2 regions of the Mycetohabitans endofungorum genome follow, and region 1 is predicted to be linked to the other one. Evidence: predicted binding sites of a transcription regulator. Region 1 holds the regulator's gene; the other holds the start of a gene.
The links. The regulator HrcA, encoded in region 1, represses chaperone genes, less so after heat shock. The targets are predictions, from matches to a motif close to TTAGCACTCNNNNNNNNNGAGTGCTAA.

Region 1 (4,281 bases):
GCGCGGAGAACGCTGCATCGAATGCGCTGGCGCTGGTCGAGGCCGAATACTGAGGATACAGCGGCACCAATAGCACCCGCTCAGCGCCGGCGCGCTTGAGTTGATTCAGCACATTGCCGATGCTGGGTGTGCCATAGCGCATTGCATAGTCGACGAGCACGGAACACCGGCCTGCCGCCAGCCACTGCCTCAGGCCGTCGACCTGCCGCTCGGTGTGCACGCGCAGCGGCGAGCCCTCCGCGTCCCAGATCGCCGCGTACTTGCGCGCCGACGCGCGGCCGCGCAACGGCAAGATCAGCGCGCGCAGCACAATCTGCCACAGCGGCGCAGGGATCTCAACGACGCGTGGGTCGGACAAGAACTCGGCCAAGTAGCGCCGCACCGCGCGCGGCGTCGGTGCAGCGGGGGTGCCGAGGTTGATCAGCAGCACGCCGACCCGGTGCGATGCGCTCGGCTGCGAGGGCAGCTCAAGATCAAAATGCATGAGAGGATCCGTTGAGCACCGCAATGGTGCACTTGTTATCCGATTATAACGGCCGCTCGGCGCTTGGCGCCGTGGCGCGCCGGCTGGCCATCCGGATAGTGGCGCGCCACGACGAATCGGCTCAGGCTGGAGCCGCAGGCTCGCGTCAATGCTGAGATAACGCGAACGACAGCAGCCGGGCGGTGATGTCCACGATCGGAATCACGCGGTTGTACGCCATGCGGGTCGGGCCGATCACGCCGAGCGTGCCAACGATCTTGCCATCGACTTCATACGGGGCGGTCACAACGCTCATTTCTTCGATCGGCACGAGCGTAGATTCTCCACCGATGAAAATCTGCACGCCCTGCGCATGGCTCGATACGTCGAGCAACTGTAGCAGGCTAGTCTTCTGGTCGAAGACATCGAACAGCTTGCGCAGGCGAGCCATGTCGGACGACAGATCAACCACTTCGAGCAGGTTCCGCTCACCCGAGATCAGGACGTTGTCGGATTCGTCGTCGGTTTCCGTGCTGGCGGTGACAGCGGCCTGCATCAGCTGCATCATGTCGCCGCGCAGCGCGTCGATTTCCTCGCGCAGTCGGCGTCGCACATCGTCGAACGACAGGCCCGCATAATGCGTGTTGATATAGTTGGAGGCCTCGGTCAGCTGCGACGGCGAATAGTCGCGCTGGGTCGCCATGATCCGGTTTTGCACGTCACCTTCGGGGGTGACGATGATCAGCAAAATCCGCTTGTCGGACAGCCGCATGAACTCGATTTGTTTGAACACGTGACTGCGCCGCGGCGTGAGCACAACGCCGGCGAACTGCGACAGGTTGGACAGCACGCTGGCCGCTGCCGCGACGACCTTCTGCGTCTCGCCCGGCTTGAGCTTGTCCTGCACCGCGAGCTTGACCTCGGCTTCCTGGGCGTCGGGCTGCACGGTCAGCATCGTGTCGACGAACAACCGGTAGCCGCGTGGCGTCGGAATCCGCCCGGCCGACGTATGAGGGCTGGCGACCAGTCCTAGCTCCTCGAGGTCGGACATCACGTTGCGGATCGTCGCCGGGCTCAGTTCGAGGCCCGAATACTTGGACAACGTGCGCGAACCGACCGGCTGACCTTCGGCGATATACCGTTCGATCAGCGTCTTAAGCAGGGTCTGGGCACGAGGATCTAGCATAGTGAAAATTCTAGCGTAAATCTTGCACGCAGCGAGGGTCGGCATCTATCCGACGCGCACGTGCGACCCGAACCACGAAAGCATACAGTTTGCCAGACACCTATGGTGTAATGCGGGCATGGAAATGGGCCAATTCAAAACTGTTGCGCTGATCGGCCGCAACAACACACCTGGCATCGGTGAGCCGCTTGCTGCGCTCGCCGGCTGCCTAACGCAACGCGGGTTTCAGATCGTGTTCGAAGCCGACACGGCGCGCGAAAACGGGCTGCACGCCTATCCAGCGCTCACGCCGGCCGAGATCGGCACGCGCGCCGACGTCGCCGTCGTGCTCGGCGGCGACGGCACAATGCTGGGCATCGGCCGACAACTCGCGCCATACCGCACCCCGCTCATCGGTGTCAACCACGGCCGGCTTGGCTTCATCACCGATATCGCCATCGCCGACATGAACCGGTTGGTACCGCAAATGCTGTCGGGCAGCCATGAGCGCGAGGAGCGCTCATTGTTGGAGGCCCGCATCATGCGCACTGGCGAGCCGATCTACCACGCGCTGGCGTTTAACGACGTCGTCGTGAACCGCAGCGGCTTCTCTGGGATGGCAGAGTTACGCGTGTTGGTCGATGGCAACTTCATGTCGGACCAGCGCTCAGACGGGCTGATCGTCGCCACGCCAACCGGTTCCACCGCATACGCGCTCTCGTCCAACGGTCCGTTACTGCATCCGCAATTGCAAGGGATCGTGCTGGTGCCGATCGCGCCACACGCATTGTCGAATCGGCCGATCGTGCTGCCCGACACGTGCCGGATCGCGATCCAGATCATCGGCGGGCGCGACGTCAACGTGAATTTCGACATGCAGTCGTTCACCGCGTTGCAACTTGAGGATACGATCGAGGTGCGGCGCTCCAGGCACACGGTGCCGTTCCTCCATCCGGTCGGCTACAGTTATTACCGAACCTTGCGCAAGAAGCTGCACTGGAATGAGCACTCGTCGCTTGGCGAGGACGAGCCCGGCTGAGCCGGTGCCAGTCACCGCTGCACGCCGGCTCAATCATTGCAAACTCACCCAATCCGCCTTTCACGACGACCGCTTTCGTTCGCCTATGCTGCGTCATCTGTCGATCCGGGACTTTGTCATCGTCGCCTCGCTCGACATCGAGTTCGAGCGTGGCTTTACCGTTTTTTCCGGCGAAACCGGCGCCGGCAAATCCATCTTGATCGACGCGTTGGCGCTGGCACTGGGCGCGCGAGCCGACGCGACGGTGGTACGCACTGGCCAGAACCGTGCGGACATCACTGCTGAGTTCGACGCGCATGAGGGCGCCGCGCAGTGGCTGGCCGAGCATGCGTTCGACGACGGCAGCGGGCACGTGGTGCTGCGCCGCGTAATCGACGCCAACGGCCGCTCGCGTGCATTCATCAACGGCACAGCCGCCACGCTTGGCCAGTTACGGGACATCGGCGAAATGCTGGTGGACATCCATGGCCAGCACGCCCACCAGTTACTGATGCGCGGCGACGCGCAGCGCGCGCTATTCGATGCGCACGCGGGCCTGACGGCGCTGACCGCGGACGTCGCGCGGGCGTGGCGCGGCTGGCGCGACGCGGCGACGGCCGTGCAGGCCGCGCAAGCGCGGGAGCGCGAGGTGCACCTCGAGCGCGAGCGGCTGGTGTGGCAATTGTCAGAACTTGAGAAGCTGGCGCCGCAATCCGGCGAATGGGATGAAATCAGCGCCGAGCACCGCCGGCTGTCGCACGCGGCAAACCTGATCGACGGTGTGCAAGCGGCGCTAGGCGCCTTGTCCGAATCGGACGACGCCATGATCACGCAACTGGGTGCCATCATCGCGAAACTGCGCGGCCTGGCCGAAATCGACAGCGCGCTCGGCGACGCATTGGCCGCGCTGGAGCCGGCCGAAATTCAACTGCAGGAAGCGGCCTACTCGCTGACTCACTACGCGCAGCGGCTCGAGCTGGACCCGGCGCGACTCGCGCAGGTCGAAGCCCGGCTCGATGCACTGCATTCGACTGCGCGCAAATTCAGGATGCAACCGGATGCCCTGCCCGACGAGTTGCTGGCACGGCGCGCCCAATTGCAAGCGCTGGATGCGGCGACGGACATCGACGCGTTGCGCGCCGCGCAGGCGTGCGCGGAGCAAGCCTACATGACGCTTGCGGGGCGACTATCCAAAGCCCGCACCAAGGCGGCCAAGGCGCTGAGCCACGCGGTGACCACCGGGATGCAGGACTTGTCGATGGCTGGCGGGCGGTTCGAGGTCGCGTTGGAGCCCTTGCCTGAAGGCGGCCAGCATGGGCTCGAGCAGGTCGAGTTCCGCGTGGCCGGCCACGCCGGCGTGCCGTTGCGGCCGCTGGCGAAGGTGGCATCCGGCGGTGAGTTGGCACGCATCAGCCTCGCGCTGTCAGTGATCGCGAGCACCGCGAGCCCGACGCCGACACTAATCTTCGACGAGGTCGATAGCGGCATCGGCGGCGCCGTCGCGGAGGTCGTTGGACGACTGCTGCACCAGCTCGGCCAGATCCGACAAGTGTTGTGCGTGACCCACCTGCCGCAGGTCGCCGCCCGCGGCGAGCACCACTTCAGCGTGGCCAAGTCCACCGATGCGCAAGGCGC
Region 2 (4,281 bases), 850 kb from region 1:
TCAGCACCTCCGGTGCATAGCGCTTGACGAGCAGCCCGTAGCCGAGGTTGTTCTTGTGGGTGTCAAACACCGTGCGCGTTGCATCGGACATGTCGCCCTGCTTCATCTTTTGCAGCGCTCCGTACGCGACGATACCGTTACGGATGCGCTGCTCGTTCTGAGAGATCAGATCGCGCAGCCCGATCACGGGCTCATCGATCGAGCGCGTGGCGATTAGTCCCAGTGCGTAGGGTATGCGCAGCGCGTAGTCGGTGCGCTGCTCGTCCTGGTTCGGCAATCCGAATACGGTGAATGCAGCCGGTGCCGGCTCGGTGGTCCATTCCGATTCGATCGCGGCGAGCTTGGCTTGCTGAACTTCGCCGGTCGTGTAACCCGACTCGTCGCCGAGTACGATCACGCACAGCGTTGAGGCCAGCCCAAAACCGGCCGCGACGGCAAACGAGCGCAATGCGAAGTCAACATCGCGCTTCTTCAACAGGTACCACGAGGATACACCGAGCACGAACATCGCTGCCGTCACGTAGCCTGCCGACACAGTATGGACGAACTTGACCTGCGCGACCGGATTGAACACCACCTCAGCTAAGCTGGTCAGTTCCATGCGCATCGTTTCGTAATTGAACTCAGCGCCGACCGGATTGTTCATCCAGCCGTTGGCGATCAGGATCCACAACGCCGACAGGTTCGAGCCAAGTGCGACGAGGAACGTGACGATCAGATGCCCGACGCGCGACAGCCGGTTCCAGCCAAAGAACATGAGTCCAACGAACGTCGATTCGAGGAAGAATGCCATCAGACCTTCTACCGCGAGCGGCACGCCGAAAATATCGCCGACGTAGTGCGAGTAGTACGACCAGTTCGTGCCGAACTGGAACTCCAGCGTGATGCCGGTCACCACGCCCATCGCAAAGTTGATGCCAAACAACTTGGCCCAGAACTGGGTCATGTCCTTGTAGATCTGCTTGCGGGTCATCACATAGACGGCTTCCATGATGACCAACAGCCAGGACAGACCCAGCGTCAGTGGGACGAAAAGAAAGTGGTACAGCGCAGTAATGGCGAACTGCAGCCGCGAAAGGTCGACGACTTCGCTACTTATCATGATGATCACCTGAAGCGGGCGGATGTGTTGCGGGCACCGACAACAGCGCTTGCGCGACCTGGGCCGGCGGCAGTTCCATGTGCGGTGCCTGGGGATGACTGAACAACGTGTACTTGAAGACGAGCAAGATCGCGACCTTGGCCATCACAACCAGTGTCAACTCGCGAACCAGTCCAGGGCGGTGCAGGATCGCGGCTAGCAGACCGGAGCGCTGCGCAGGGTCGGCACGGTTGATATCGGTGCTATGGCGAACGTCATGGCTAAACATAGTGTTTCGTGGGCTGTGCGGCAGGCGCGACTTCAACGAAACTTATTTTATAGATGGGGGGAAATGAGGGGCAGTTATTGCAGCGCGTCAAACCGCCGCATTTTCACCGCGCTGCGGCCTCGCGCATCAGTATTGTGTCGATTTGTCGCGGTGCAAATAAAAACCCGGCCGAAGCCGGGTCCGGTGAGTGCACGCGGCAAACGCTCACGCGTATTGCTGCAGCGCGCCGCGCATTTTCTTCATCGCACTCGCCTCGATTTGGCGGATGCGCTCAGCGGACACGCCGAACTCGTCGGCCAGTTCATGCAGCGTCGCGCCGCCCGAGCCGTCGTCCTGCACCTGCAGCCAGCGCGCTTCGATGATACGACGGCTACGCGCATCGAGGGATTCAAGCGCATCAGCCAGGCCTTCAGTCTGCAGCAGGTCGCGCTGGCGTGACGCGAGCACCGCGGTCGGCTCGGTACGCGAGTCGGCCAGGTAGGCGATCGGCGCGAATGATTCCTCGCCGTCCTCGAACTGTCCTTCGAGCGCGATATCGCCGCCGGCCAGCCGCGTCTCCATCTCGGTCACTTCTTCACGCTTGACGTTCAGTTCCTTCGCGAGCCCTGCGATCTCGTCCGGCGTGAAAGGTTGCATGCCCTGCTTGTGGCTGCGCAGGTTGAAGAACAGCTTGCGCTGCGCCTTTGTCGTTGCGACTTTCACCATGCGCCAGTTGCGCAGGATGTATTCGTGGATCTCGGCCTTGATCCAATGAATCGCATACGACACCAACCGTACGTTCTGACGCGGATCGAAGCGCTTGACGGCCTTCATCAGGCCGATGTTGCCTTCCTGGATGAGATCCGCGTGAGGTAGGCCGTAACCCAGGTAGTTGCGCGCGATCGACACGACCAGCCGCAGGTGCGACAGCACCAGCTGGCGCGCGGCATCCAAGTTGTTCTGCTCGCGGTATTCGGTCGCAAGGCGCGTTTCGTCGGTCTGCGACAACAGCGGGATGCGGTTGACTGCCTGAATGTAAGCGTCCAGATTGCCCAGCGTACCCGGCAGCATCGAATTCGAGGCGAGCGCCAGCGCGCCTGCGCCAGCCGGCGTCAAGCTTGCAGAGCTCGGTAGGCTCATTGCGTTGCTCACTCGTGTTACTCCTTGTATCGGCAGCTTCATGCGCTACTGCGCAAACGGCGTTCCGCTACATCTTAGCACTCAATGCCACAGAGTGCTAAACCGTTAGGCTGACAGTGGCGCAGCCGGTTCTGTTTAACTATTGATATGGATATTCTAATAGTTTTTTTGACCCGCGGACGCGGATAGAAGTTTCCTCCGGCGTGCGGGCTGAATATAAGGGGCAGAAGGCGGCAAAGAGTACGCAGTGAGCAGCGATCCGCGCGGCAACCTAAAATGGCGGGCGAACCACGTTGTCAGTGCTTGCTTAATATTTGGAGAACAATGAGTACGTTCACGACGAAGCACGGCCCGGCGGCGCCAGCGCAGCGCGTGCTGCGCGCAGCGTTGGCGGCACTGGCGCTGGCTGCCAGCGCGGCAGCCCATGCGGACCGGTTTGGCGTCCAACTCGGCGGCGGGATCGGCGACCGCCACATCAAGAAGGGCGACCTGGCGCTGGTATGGGATCCGGACATGACGTGGTGGGATACGGGATCCTGGCACTTTGCGCTGGTCGGCGAAATGCATGTGTCGTATTGGCATACGGACGAAGGCGATGGGCATTCGAACATCGGCGAGTTTGGTATGACGCCGGTGGTGCGTTTCATCAAGAACAGCGGCCAGGTCCGTCCGTATGTCGAGGCCGGCGTGGGCGTACGGTGGTTGACGCGCCCGCGCATCTCAGCGCGTTTCACCGTCTCGTCGGCGTTCCAGTTCGCGGACATGGTTGGCGTGGGCGCGCAGTTCGGCGAGCGCCAGCAGTACCAGGCGGGATTTCGTTTCCAACATGTGTCCAATGGCGGTATCAAGCAGCCGAATCCTGGTATAAATTTCACCCAGCTTTATCTGCAATACAACTTCTGAAGCGGGCGTCACGCTCGGCCCGTTTCGCGTTCGAAGCGAGGCACAGATGGCGGCCAAGGTTATTGAGACGATCCGGGGATTGGAGCGCAAGCGCTTTCAAGCGATGGTTGACGGCAACAGCGAGTTGTTGGACACGTTAATTGCCGACCACGCCAGCTATGTGCATACGAATGGCAAGCGCGAAAGCAAACAGCAAGTGATCGATTCGATCGTCGGCGGCCGGCGGCGCTATCGGCAGATCGAGGTGCAGAGCCAGGAGATCGTGCCGCTGTCCCACGATATTTGCATGGTGAACGGGCGCGTGCTGATCGAGATGGAAGCCAACAGCGGCGCACTTGTGTACCCGATTGCCTACACGGCGGTTCAGGCAAACGACAACGGGCACTGGCGTCTGGTCGTCTGGCATGCGACGCGCTGCGCGGTGGAGTGAGCCGGCGCCACCGGGCGTCGTGTCCGCAAGCCGGAAGGCGGCTGCGGCAGCGGGTTGCCGCGTGCCAGTCGTCGCTGCAGTGGCGAGCGTCATCCGCTTGCCGCCATGGGCTGGGTTTTCAACAGTAGCGTGCGACCCAGATCGGTGCTCACACCGGCGCGTCGGCTATGGACCGAGTAGGCCATCGGCACGAGCGCAGGCGCATGTCCAGCGTTGCATCGCAGGCGTAGCCGGCGGCCTGGGTTCATCGTTGAGCGCGGGCTGCGTTGTTGTCGCCCTTGCGGTCCGGTCAAAGCCGAACGGCCGATGAGGCGATAGCATGGTCGCTGTCAAACGACCGGCGAGGGCTTGCTCAACGGCGGGTTGATGCGGTTTCTGCCGGACGCAGGTCGGTCCGAATGTCAGCGCGAAGAAAGGATTTTGCGGCCCGATGCGAAACACTGTGCCGTTGTGCGAATG

Region 2: rpoH (RNA polymerase sigma factor RpoH) is a predicted target of HrcA. The motif match lies at 2,564-2,590, and genes of this name have one in related genera.

The regions. Positions count from the first base shown of each region.
Region 1 is NZ_CP132744.1:2,289,432-2,293,712, forward strand. It holds gene hemH (ferrochelatase) at 1-484, opposite strand, end outside; gene hrcA (heat-inducible transcriptional repressor HrcA) at 630-1,694, opposite strand; gene RA167_RS10025 (NAD kinase) at 1,768-2,667, shown strand; gene recN (DNA repair protein RecN) at 2,753-4,281, shown strand, end outside.
Region 2 is NZ_CP132744.1:382,865-387,145, forward strand. It holds gene RA167_RS01680 (cytochrome ubiquinol oxidase subunit I) at 1-1,102, opposite strand, end outside; gene cydP (cytochrome oxidase putative small subunit CydP) at 1,092-1,370, opposite strand; gene rpoH (RNA polymerase sigma factor RpoH) at 1,575-2,501, opposite strand; gene RA167_RS01695 (acyloxyacyl hydrolase) at 2,814-3,392, shown strand; gene RA167_RS01700 (nuclear transport factor 2 family protein) at 3,439-3,822, shown strand.